3 regions of the Arthrobacter sp. NPDC080086 genome follow, and region 2 is predicted to be linked to each of the others. Evidence: predicted binding sites of a transcription regulator. Region 2 holds the regulator's gene; each other region holds the start of a gene.
What was found. The regulator HrcA, encoded in region 2, represses chaperone genes, less so after heat shock. The targets are predictions, from matches to a motif close to TTNGCACTCGNNNNNNNCGAGTGCNAA.
Positions count from the first base shown of each region.

Region 1: a site for HrcA is predicted at 1,818-1,844, ahead of groL (chaperonin GroEL). Genes of this name have one in related genera too.
Region 3: a site for HrcA is predicted at 2,141-2,167, ahead of groES (co-chaperone GroES). Genes of this name have one in related genera too.

Region 1 is NZ_JBFBKP010000024.1:20,119-24,167, forward strand. It holds gene AB0305_RS10450 (LytR C-terminal domain-containing protein) at 1-27, shown strand, start outside; gene AB0305_RS10455 (cold-shock protein) at 194-397, shown strand; gene AB0305_RS10460 (ABC transporter substrate-binding protein) at 493-1,731, shown strand; gene groL (chaperonin GroEL) at 2,018-3,655, shown strand; gene AB0305_RS10470 (ribonuclease HI family protein) at 3,817-4,049, shown strand, end outside.
Region 2 is NZ_JBFBKP010000055.1:23,655-27,703, reverse strand. It holds gene hemW (radical SAM family heme chaperone HemW) at 1-168, shown strand, start outside; gene AB0305_RS16595 (DUF4870 domain-containing protein) at 266-685, opposite strand; gene AB0305_RS16590 (DUF3097 domain-containing protein) at 813-1,670, opposite strand; gene hrcA (heat-inducible transcriptional repressor HrcA) at 1,914-2,927, shown strand; gene dnaJ (molecular chaperone DnaJ) at 2,994-4,049, shown strand, end outside.
Region 3 is NZ_JBFBKP010000014.1:24,285-28,333, reverse strand. It holds gene AB0305_RS07445 (shikimate 5-dehydrogenase) at 1-380, shown strand, start outside; gene AB0305_RS07440 (class I SAM-dependent methyltransferase) at 406-1,635, opposite strand; gene AB0305_RS07435 (hypothetical protein) at 1,692-2,087, shown strand; gene groES (co-chaperone GroES) at 2,324-2,620, shown strand; gene groL (chaperonin GroEL) at 2,702-4,049, shown strand, end outside.

The DNA.
Region 1 (4,049 bases), on a different contig from region 2:
GTCGTCCTGGGCCCCGGCTACCGCTGACCCGGTTGCTGGCCGGGCCGGTTACGCCTGCATAACGTTCCGGCCGACCCCCTGACGCGCGGACCGGCACGCCCGGGACCGGCGGGTACAGTGGCCGGAGTTCATGACCGCTCCGCGGCGCACAGCGAGGTGCACCGCGGCCAAGCTAGCTGAAAGTGTGGAAACGATGGCTCTGGGCACCGTCAAGTGGTTCAATGCGGAGAAGGGCTACGGCTTCATCACCGTGGACGGCTCGGGCATCGACGTCTTCGTCCACTGGTCCGCCATCGCCGGCGAGGGCTACCGTGCGCTGGCCGAGGGCCAGAGGGTGGAACTTGAGGTAGGCGAAGGCGAAAAGGGCCCCCAGGCCGAGAGCGTCAGGCCCGCCTAGTGGCCCGTCCTGACTCAACGCCGACCGCCGCGGCGCGGGCCACAGCCGGCCGACGAACAGCCAGCCGACAAACGGCCGGCGGCGCCGCCGTCGTCCTGTCCGCCCTTCTTGCCTCCGCCCTGGCCCTCACCGGGTGCTCCGGTGCCACCGGCAACGCCCGGACGGACGCCGCCGAGGCCAGCGGGGACGGAACCCTGCGGATCGGTGTGCTGCTGGACAACACCGGGGACCAGAGCTTCCTCAACGCCCCGCAACTGGCCGCGGTGAAACTCGCCGTCAAGGAGATCAACGCCGCCGGCGGCCATAAGGGCAAGCCCGTGGAACTGCTCCCCGAAACCATCAGTGCGGACACCGCCGCCCAGGCCAAGGCCCTCGCGGCGGCCAGGGCCGACGTCGTCATCGGCCCCACGGATTCCAGCCACGCCGCCGCCGCGATCGACGTGCTCTCCAAAGCCAAAATCGCCATGATCTCCCCGGCCACCGCCGCACCGGGACTCAGCAGCTACCGGAGCGGAGGCTACTACTTCCGAACCGCCGCCGCCGACGTCGCCCAAGCCTCCATCCTGGTCAAGCTCGCCAAGGACGGCGGCGCCAAGACGCTCGCCGTCCTGCACGAGGCCGGAAGCTACGGCAAGGAGGTCTCCGTGGCGGTCTCCGCCGCGGCGAAGTCCGCCGGCCTCGGCACGCCCATCGACGCCGAATTCCCGGCCGGCCAGGCACAGCAGGCGGCGACCGCGGCCAAGGCCGCCGCGCCCGACGCCGTGGTCCTCATCGCCCGGCAGGGTGCGCAGGGCGCCATCGCCGAACTCAACAACGCCGGACTCGCGGGGAAAAAGCTGGTGCTCTCCGACGGCGCGGTGGGCCAGTACGGCCAGGGCCTGGGCTCCCACGCCCTGGACGGTGCCCGCGGAGTGCTCCCCGGCACGTTCCCCAGCGCGCAGTTCCAGGCGGGCCTGGTCGGCATCGATCCCGGGCTCAAGGACATGACCTTCGCCGCGGAGGCCTACGACGCCGTCAACCTCGCCGCCATCGCCGCCGCCGCGGCGCAGGACGACGCCGGCACCTCCATCGCCTCCCGGCTCATCGCCGTCTCCGGCGGCACCGCGGGCTCGGGCGGGGCAGTGGCCGGCGAGCCCGCCGACTGCCACAACTACAAGGAGTGCGTCGACGTCCTCCACGCCGGCAAGCGCCCCAACTACGAGGGCCAGTCCGGCCCCGTGAGCTTCGATAGCAATGGCGACGTGACCGCCGCGGCCTACATGGTGTACACCTACGGGCCGGACAACACGGCGAAGATGACCGGCAGTGAAACGGCCCGCAGCGGCGGGTCCTGATCGCCCTCGGCGAAGCGCTCCGCGTGGACAGGCCCCGGAGCGCGAAGCCTTCTTGCACTCTCCCCGGGGGAGTGCTAATTATGGAGTTAGCACTCCCGCTCATCGACTGCTAACGCCGGGCCCCGGTCCGGGCGCAGCATCGGTGCCGCGGGAGCAAAGGAAACACCTGGCTGGGTGAGATCCCGGTCCGGCGGCGTACAGAGGCTGCCGGGCAGGTATCGTCCGTCGCGGGCACCGACGCCAAGGTTCATTCTTTAACGACTGTCCCGAAAGGACTACTGCCGTTATGGCCAAGATCATTGCATTTGATGAAGAGGCACGCCGCGGTCTTGAGCGGGGTCTGAACATCCTCGCCGACGCCGTCAAGGTCACCCTCGGCCCGCGTGGACGCAACGTCGTCCTCGAGAAGAAGTGGGGCGCCCCCACGATCACCAACGATGGTGTTTCCATCGCCAAGGAGATCGAGCTGGACGACCCGTACGAGAAGATCGGCGCCGAGCTGGTCAAGGAAGTTGCCAAGAAGACGGACGATGTCGCCGGCGACGGTACCACCACCGCCACCGTGCTGGCCCAGGCCCTGGTCAAGGAAGGCCTGCGCAACGTCGCGGCCGGCGCTGACCCGCTGTCCCTCAAGCGCGGCATCGAGAAGGCTGTCGACGCCGTCACCGCCGAGCTCCTGGCCTCCGCCAAGGAAATCGAGACCAAGGAAGAGATCGCCGCCACCGCGTCCATCTCCGCCGGCGACAACGAGATCGGTGCCCTCATTGCCGAGGCCCTGGACAAGGTCGGCAAGGAAGGCGTCATCACGGTCGAGGAGTCCAACACCTTCGGCCTCGAGCTGGAGCTCACCGAAGGCATGCGCTTCGACAAGGGCTACATCTCCGCCTACTTCGTCACCGACGCCGAGCGCCAGGAAACGGTCCTCGAGGATCCGTACATCCTGATCGTCAACTCCAAGATCTCCAACGTCAAGGAACTGGTTGCTGTCCTCGAGAAGGTCATGCAGTCCAACAAGCCGCTGCTGATCATCGCCGAAGACATCGAGGGCGAGGCCCTGGCCACCCTGATCGTCAACAAGATCCGCGGCACCTTCAAGTCCGTCGCCGTCAAGGCTCCGGGCTTCGGCGACCGCCGCAAGGCCCAGCTGGCCGACATCGCCATCCTCACCGGTGGCCAGGTCATCTCCGAGGAAGTCGGCCTCAAGCTTGAGACCGCCGGCCTGGAGCTGCTCGGCAAGGCCCGCAAGGTTGTTGTCACCAAGGACGAGACCACCATCGTCGAAGGTGCCGGCGACGCCGACCAGATCGCCGGCCGCGTGTCCCAGATCCGCGCCGAGATCGAGAACTCCGACTCCGACTACGACCGTGAAAAGCTGCAAGAGCGCGTGGCCAAGCTGGCCGGCGGTGTTGCAGTTATCAAGGCCGGTGCCGCAACCGAGGTCGAGCTCAAGGAACGCAAGCACCGCATCGAGGACGCCGTCCGCAACGCGAAGGCTGCCGTTGAAGAGGGCATCGTCGCCGGCGGTGGCGTGGCCCTGATCCAGGCCGGCGCCAAGGCGTTCGCCAACCTGCAGCTCTCGGGCGACGAGGCTACCGGTGCGAACATCGTCCGCGTTGCCATCGACGCTCCGCTGAAGCAGATCGCCTTCAACGCCGGCCTCGAGCCGGGCGTTGTGGTGGACAAGGTCCGCGGCCTCGCCGCCGGCCACGGCCTGAACGCCGCCACCGGCGAATACGTCGACCTGCTGGCTGCCGGCATCAACGACCCGGTGAAGGTCACCCGCTCTGCCCTGCAGAACGCGGCCTCCATCGCCGGCCTGTTCCTCACCACCGAGGCCGTCGTGGCCGACAAGCCGGAGAAGAACGCTCCGGCCATGGGCGGCGGCGACGACATGGGCGGCATGGGCGGTATGGGCGGCTTCTAGCCACCCGGCCACCCGGCCCACCCCGGCCGGTAGTCCGCTGCAGGCCCCGGTACAACGACGACGGCGGTCCCACCTTATGGTGGGGCCGCCGCCGGCGTTTAAGCCGCCCGCGCCGGGGGTGAGGGAGCGGTGGAGGCAGGCAGGTCTGGCAGGATAGTGCAGTGACGATTACAGCTGCGGCCGACGGTTCGGCCCTTGGAAACCCCGGTCCGGCCGGATGGGCCTGGTACGTGAACGACAACTGCTGGCACGCCGGCGGCTGGCCGCACGGCACCAACAACCAGGGCGAGCTGATGGCCGTGCTGGACCTCTTCCGCTCCACGGCCCACCTCGCCGACGAGGAGCTGCACATCCTCTGCGACAGCCAGTACGTCATCAACTCGGTCACCAAGTG
Region 2 (4,049 bases):
GACATCCCCAGCCTGGGCGGGCTGGAGGAAACCGGCCGGCACGCCGTCGCGGGACTGATCGCCGACGGACTCGTGGAACCGGCGCAGGCCTTCCGCGGCCGGCTGGTCCTTACGCTGAAGGGCCGCCTCCTGGCCGACGCCGTCGTCCGACGGCTGCTGCCGGACTGACCCGCCGGGCCGGCGAGCCGCCCGCACCAGGGAAAGACAAAAACGGGCACCCCGGGAGAAATCCCCGGGGTGCCCGTTGACGTTGTGGGAACCGGCGCTACTTGATCCAGCGCAGGTTGAATTCGTAGCGGTGCGGCTGGCCGCGGTTGACGTGGATGCCGGCCGCCACGGAGAAGCAGGCCAGCGCGATCCAGATGACCGTGGCCAGGACCGCGAACAGGTTGCCCACCACGGGGACGAACACCAGCAGGTTGGCCACCACGGCCGCGATCGTCGGCGGCAGGGTGAAGTTCAGCGCTTCCTTGGACTCCTGGGCGGTGAAGGGTCCGCGGTCCTTGAAAATCAGGTAAATCAGCAGCGACGGGATGCAGCCGAGGATGCCGCCGAAGTGCGACAGGGTGGCCCACTGACGGTCCTCGCTGGCGGTCAGGGGAAGCGCATTTGCGGGAACGCCATGGTACTGCGACTGGCCGTGACCGGCCTGGGGGTCCGTGTGTTCGCGTGCGTCTTCTGCCACGTTTCGTCCTTTGGATTGCGGTGGAGCGTTGGTACCTGTGCGGGCGCGGCCACCGTCACAACGCGGCGGCCACCGTATCAAGAATACTTGCTTGGGCGCCGACGCCCGCCACCTTGCCGGACGGGCCCTACTGTTCCGGGGCGGTGAGGAAGTCGATGACCTCCTCCACCCGGCCCAGAAGCGAGGGTTCCAGGTCGGCGTAGCTGCGGACGGCGCCGAGGAGTTTCTGCCAGCCCAACCCGATGTCCTCCTTGGTGCTGTGCGGCCAGCCGAAGGCGGTCAGGATGCCGGTCTTCCAGTCCACGCCGCGGGGGATCACGGGCCAGCGTTCGATGCCCAGCACGGACGGCCGGATGGCCTGCCAGACGTCAATGTACGGGTGGCCGACGATCAGGACGTTTCCGCGGGCTCCGGGGGAAGCCATGACGGCCTCGGCGATCCGGGACTCCTTGGAATCGGCCACCAGGTGGTCCACCAAGACGCCGAGGCGGCGGCCGGGACCCGGACGGAAGTCCCTGACCGCGGCTGAGAGATCGTCGATGCCGTGCAGGGGTTCGACGACGATGCCCTCGACCCGGAGATCGTCGCCCCAGACCTTCTCGACCAGTTCGGCGTCGTGTTTGCCCTCAACCCAGATCCGGCTGGCCTTGGCCACCTGCGCCCGCTGGCCCTCCACGCGCACCGAGCCGGACGCCGTGCGCGTCCCGGCTGCCGGTCCTGCGGGCGCCCGGGGTGCCGGCGGCATCAGCCGGATGGGCCGGCCCTCCAGGAGGAAGCCGTAGCCGAGTCGGAAAGTCCGGGACTTCCCGCGCCGATCCTCAAGGGCCACGACGTGCATGCCGCCGGACTTCTCCACCCGGGTGACGGCACCAACCCAGCCGGACTGCACGTCCTCGAGGACCATGCCGCGCTGCACCGGGACCTCGGGCAGCTGGGAAGGGGCGGGGGCGGTGAGGTCCTGCGGGCCCCAGTTCTGATAGGACATCGGTTACACACTGCTTTGCATCGGGGCGGAACTGCAACGGGGGACTGCGTCGGGCCGGGGTGGTGGCCGGCCGCGCCGGGCAGTCGCCCGGCTTGCCACGGTCACGCCCGGAGCGAATCCAATGCTAACAACGCGGCCGGACATATTAGACTGGTTAGCACTGAGGCATGCCGAGTGCTAACCCCCGGGTTCTTCCGGGCGGCGGGCGCCGGTTGACGGTTGAGGCTCGATTGGAGGTGCGGCGTGAGCGAACCACGCAAACTCGAAGTGCTGCGCGCCATCGTGGAGGACTACGTCCATTCCCGTGAACCCGTGGGCTCCAAGGCGCTGGTGGAACGCCACCACTTGGGCGTCTCCAGCGCAACGATCCGCAACGACATGGCCGCGCTGGAGGACGAGGGGCTGATCACCGCCCCGCACACCAGCGCCGGCCGGATCCCCACGGACAAGGGCTACCGGCTCTTCGTGGACCGCATCTCCGCGGTCAAGCCGCTGTCCCCGGCGGAGCGGCGGGCCATCCAGGCCCTGCTGGAGGGCTCCGAAGACCTCGACGACGTCCTGGACCGGACCGTGCGCCTGTTGGCGCAGCTGACCAACCAGGTGGCCGTGGTGCAGTACCCGCTGCTCAGCCGAGCGCGGGTGCGGCACATCGAGTTTGTGCTGCTGGCACCGCGGAAGGTGCTGACCGTCCTCATCGCTGACACCGGCAAGGTCGAACAGCGCGTCATCGACGTCGGCCAGGACCTTGGCGACGAAACCCTCGCCGAGCTGCGGGGCGTCTTCCTCGGCCGGCTCGGCGGAACCCCGTTGAGCCTGCTCCCGCAGACCCTGCCCGACGTCGTCGACAGCACCGCCCCCGCCCGCCGCGGCGCCGCCCAGGCGCTGGCCCGCGGACTGGAGGCGCTGGCCGCCAGCAGCCGCGAGGAGCGGATGGTGATGGCCGGCACGGCCAACCTCGCCCGCTCCAACGTTGACTTCCCGCTGAGCATTGGCCCCGTCCTCGAGGCCCTCGAGGAGCAGGTGGTCATGCTCCGGCTGCTCTCGGACATGGCCGAGGACCCCCGCGGCGTGACCGTCAGCATCGGCCGGGAGAACCCCTACGACGGGCTCTCCGAGGCCTCCGTGGTGGCCACCGGGTACGGCCCCGACGCCACCGCCAAGGTGGGCATCCTCGGCCCCACCCGGATGGATTACCCCACCACTATGGCCGCCGTCCGCGCGGTGGCCCGCTACCTTTCACGGATCCTCGGGCCCTGACCGGCCGGATCCACCACCAGGCTTGTCGCCCAGCACCGGCAGTACAAAAAGGAAGAGATACACACTTTGAGCAGCCACTACGACGTTCTTGGAGTCTCCCGCGAAGCAACCGGCGAGGAAATCAAGAAGGCCTACCGCAAACTCGCGCGGACCCTGCACCCGGACGTCAACCCGGGCGAGGACGCGTCCGAGCGCTTCAAGGCGGTCACCCACGCCTACGAGGTGCTCTCCGACCCGCAGAAGCGCCGCGTCTACGACACCACCGGCAACGAGAACGGCACGGACAACGGCTTCGGCGGCGGCAGCTACGCCGGTCAGGGCTTCGCGTTCCAGGACATCTTCGAGACCTTCTTCGGCGGTGCCGCCGGAGCCGGCGGCCCGGCCTCCCGCGTCCGCCGCGGCCAGGACGCGCTGATCAGCGTCCGGATCGAGCTGCGCGACGCCGTCTTCGGCGTCAACAAGAAGCTCGAGGTGGACACCGCCGTCACCTGCCCCACCTGTGAGGGCTCCTGCTGCCGCGAGGGCAGCCACCCGGAACGCTGCGACATTTGCGGCGGCAGCGGCCAGGTCCAGCGCCCGGTCCGCTCCATCCTGGGCCAGGTCATGACCACCGCCCCATGCGGCAGCTGCGAGGGCTTCGGCACCGTCATCAAGGACCCCTGCAACGAGTGCGCCGGCCAGGGCCGGATCCGCAGCCGCCGGTCGCTGACCGTCAAGGTCCCCGCCGGCGTTGCCACCGGCACCCGGATCCAGCTCTCCGGCCAGGGCGAGGCCGGCCCGGCGGGCGGCCCCTCCGGCGACCTGTACGTGGAGATCCGGGTCAACAACGACCCGACCTTCGTCCGCGAGGGCGACGATCTGCACGCCAGCCTCACCATTCCGATGACGGCCGCGGCCCTCGGCACCGAGCTGACCCTGGACACCTTCGACGGGCAGCAGGAAATCGACGTCAAGAGCGGCACTCAGTCCGGCGAGGTCATCACCCTGCGCGGGCTCGGCGTCACCCACCTGCGCGGCTACGGCCGCGGCGACCTCAAGGTGCACCTCCAGGTGGAGACCCCCGCCAAGCTCGACGCCGCCCAGGAGGACCTCATGCGCCAGCTGGCCAAGCTCCGCGGCGAG
Region 3 (4,049 bases), on a different contig from region 2:
CCCGCAACGAGGACGCCGGCCGGGCGCTCGCCGACCTCTACGGTTTCGCCTGGCGCGCCGACGTTCCGGCCCAAGGCGATGGTGTGGACCCCGCCGCGCTGCTGATCAATGTCACGCCCATCGGCATGGCGGGCAGCGCCGAGGCGGACGCCCTGGCCTACCCGCAGTGGGCGGTGGAGGAAGCCGAGGTGGTATTCGACGTCGTCGCCCTGCCCGCCGAGACGCCGCTGATCAAGGCCGCCCGGACCGCCGGGAAGAAGGTCATCACGGGCGCCGAGGTGGCCACCATCCAGGCGCTGGAACAGTTCGTCCTCTACACCGGCATCCGTCCCAGCGAGGAGCAGGTCCGGGCCGCCGAGGAGTTCATGCGCGCCCAGTAAGGTCGCCGCCCGGCGCTACAGAGCCCTACGGGGCGACTGGACGTACCGCGACGGCAACCCGGTCCTCGCCGATCCGGGTGAGGACCAGTGTGGCCTTGTTCTTGGCCTTCTTCGCGGCCCGGCCGCCGGGCAGCAGCTGCCCGCGCAGTTCCTCCGGGGTCACGGCCACGCCGCGCTTCTTGATCTCGAGCACGCCGATACCGTTCTCCCTGACCCAGGCTTTGAGGGCCTTGACGTTGAGTGGCATCACCTCGAGGACCTCATAGGCGCGGGCGAACGGGGTGTCCTGCAGTTCGGGGGCGCAGATGTAGGCGATGTGCTCGTCCACCAGGTGTCCGCCGAGCCGGAGCGCGACGTCGGCCACCAGTCCGGCGCGGATCACGGCCCCGTCGGGTTCGTAGAGGTACCCGGATACCGGGCCCACGGGGGCCGCCGGGCCGCCGTCGAAATCCTCGACGCTGGTGAGCTCCGCCGCGCCCCGCGGGCCGAGCACCAGCGCGGCGCGGCGGATGCCCGGGCGGCGGACGGAGTTGAACCACAGGGCGACCTCGGTGACGTCGCCGCCCACCGAAACCCACTGTGCCTCGCAGTCCGCGGGAATTGCGGTGTGGGGGATCCCGGGGCCCATCTTCACGCCGACGGCGCGGCCGGAGGCGGCCAGCGACTCCACAAAGGACAGCGGCGGGGAAAAGTCTTCCGGGTCCCAGAGCCTGGTGGTGCCCGAGGTGGACGTGGTCCGGCGGGCCGGGTCCAACCAGACCCCGTCGATCCCGTCCAGCGGCACGGATTCCGCGTCGGCGTGCACCACGGTGGCGTTCCGGAACGGGATCAGGTTCATCGTGGCGCAGGCAGCGGTGGTCTCATCCAGTTCCACCGCGGTCACGGTCAGGTCCAGGGACGCCAGGGCCATCGCATCGGCGCCGAGCCCGCAGCCCAGGTCCGCGACGTGGGTGACCCCCGCCTCCGCGAAACGCTGGGCGTGCCGGGCGGCGACCGTGAGCCGGGTGGCCTGCTCCAGGCCGGCACGGGTGAAGATCATCTGCCGGGCGAATTCGCCGAACTTGGCCTCCGCCTTGGTCCGCAGCCGGGACTGCGTCAAGGCCGCGGAGACCAGATCCGCCGGGTGGCCTGCCTTGCGGAGCGCCGCGTTGAGCTGGAACGCCTCCTCCTCCCGGTACGGGCCCAGCGAGGACAGCAGTTCCCACCCCGCCGGATTGAGCAGTGGTGCGATCTGGTCCTGCGGTGTCTCAGCCATGCCATCGATCGTAGTTCAGGCCCGGGAACCCCGCGGCGCCCACTAGGCTTGACGGCATGAAGGACAGGAACACGGAAACCGATGGAACGGCGGCGGGGGAGGCCCCGGGCCGTCGGGGATTGGCCCGCTACGCCCGCCCGGCGCTGATCGCCGGCGTCGTGGCCGCCGTCGTCTGCGCCGCGTTGCTGGTGATCATCTTCCTCCTCGACACCTTCAATGCCACGGTTTACTCGGTGGACGGCAAGGACGTCGCGGACGCCACCGACGAGGCCCGGGCCATCCGCGACACCTACGCCGGGGTCCGGATCGGCAGCATCATCTTCCTGATCGCCGGCCTCCTCGCGGCCCTGGCCGGCGGCTTCCTGCTCTACCGGACGCGCAACGACGCGCCCCGGGTGGACGAGGACGACGACGGGCTGGAGTGGGACTACGACGACTTGGCGGGGGAGTAGCCGGGCTGCTTGCCCATCCGGACATCAGGCGGCCGTTCGCCACAGATGAACTTCTGGCACTCACCTTGACCGAGTGCTAACTCCTTACATAGAGTCGTCATTAGCACTCCCCCTAGGCGGGTGCTAACACCAAAGCATCAGCTGCCAGGCTGCTGCCGGCACCGCGACGACGGTCTGTACGCATGGCACCACCGCTTTGAAGTCCATGAATTTGCTGACGAAAAGGAGAGGTCCGAGTGTCGGTCTCTATTAAGCCTCTTGAGGATCGTATTGTTGTCCGCCCGCTCGAAGCCGAGCAGACCACGGCCTCCGGCCTGGTTATCCCGGACTCCGCGCAGGAGAAGCCGCAGGAAGGCGAAGTTGTCGCGGTAGGCCCCGGCCGCTTCGATGACAACGGCAACCGCGTTCCCGTCGACGTTGCCGTTGGCGACGTCGTCATTTACTCCAAGTACGGCGGAACCGAAGTCAAGACCGGCGGTGTCGAGTACCTCGTACTGTCCGCCCGCGACGTTCTGGCGATCGTCGTAAAGTAACTCTCTTGGATCCCCGCGCCGCCGGACCGTCAGTGATGAACGGGACGGCTGCGCGGGGTTCTTTCGTGAAAGGACAACACCATGGCAAAGCAGCTCGCGTTTAACGACGCTGCCCGCCGGTCCCTCGAGGCCGGTATCGATAAGCTCGCCAACACCGTCAAGGTGACGCTCGGCCCCCGCGGCCGCAACGTCGTGCTGGACAAGAAGTGGGGCGCCCCCACGATCACCAACGACGGCGTGACCATCGCCCGCGAGGTTGAGCTGGACGACCCCTACGAGAACCTGGGCGCGCAGCTGGCCAAGGAGGTCGCCACCAAGACCAACGACGTCGCCGGTGACGGCACCACCACCGCAACGGTGCTGGCGCAGGCCCTGGTCAAGGAAGGCCTGCGCAACGTTGCCGCCGGCGCCGCCCCGGGCCAGATCAAGCGCGGCATCGAGGTCTCCGTCGAGGCCATCGCCGCCCGCCTGCTGGAGAACGCCCGTCCGGTTGAGGGCACCCAGGTGGCCAACGTTGCCGCCATCTCCGCGCAGAGCGACGAGGTCGGCGAACTGCTGGCCGAGGCGTTCGGCAAGGTCGGCAAGGATGGTGTGATCACCATCGAGGAGTCCTCCACCACGCAGACCGAACTCGTCCTTACCGAGGGCATGCAGTTCGACAAGGGCTACCTGTCCCCGTACTTCATCACCGACGCGGACCGCCAGGAAGCCGTCCTCGAGGACGCCCTCATCCTGATCAACCAGGGCAAGATCTCTTCGCTGCAGGACTTCCTGCCGCTGCTGGAGAAGGCCCTGCAGGCCTCCAAGCCGCTCTTCATCATTGCCGAGGACGTCGACGGAGAGGCCCTGTCCACGCTGATCGTCAACCGCATCCGCGGCACCCTGAACGTCGTCGCCGTCAAGGCTCCCGGCTTCGGTGACCGCCGCAAGGCCATGCTGCAGGACATCGCGACCCTGACCGGCGCGCAGGTCGTCTCCCCGGAACTGGGCCTCAGCCTGGACACCGTGGGCCTGGAGGTCCTCGGTACCGCGCGGCGTATCACCGTCACCAAGGACAACACCACGATCGTCGACGGTGCCGGTTCTGCCGAGGACGTCGCGGCCCGTGTCGCACAGCTGCGCGCCGAGCTGACCCGCACCGACTCGGACTGGGACAAGGAAAAGCTGCAGGAACGCCTGGCCAAGCTGGCCGGCGGCATCGGCGTGATCAAGGTCGGCGCCGCCACCGAGGTCGAGCTGAAGGAAAAGAAGCACCGCATCGAAGATGCCGTGTCCTCCACGCGCGCCGCGCTGGAAGAGGGCATCGTCTCCGGCGGCGGTTCGGCCCTTGTCCACGCCCTCAAGGCCCTCGACGAGGACCCGACAGTCAAGGCGCTCGACGGCGACGCGGCAGCAGCCGTGGGCATCGTTCGCCGGGCACTGACCCAGC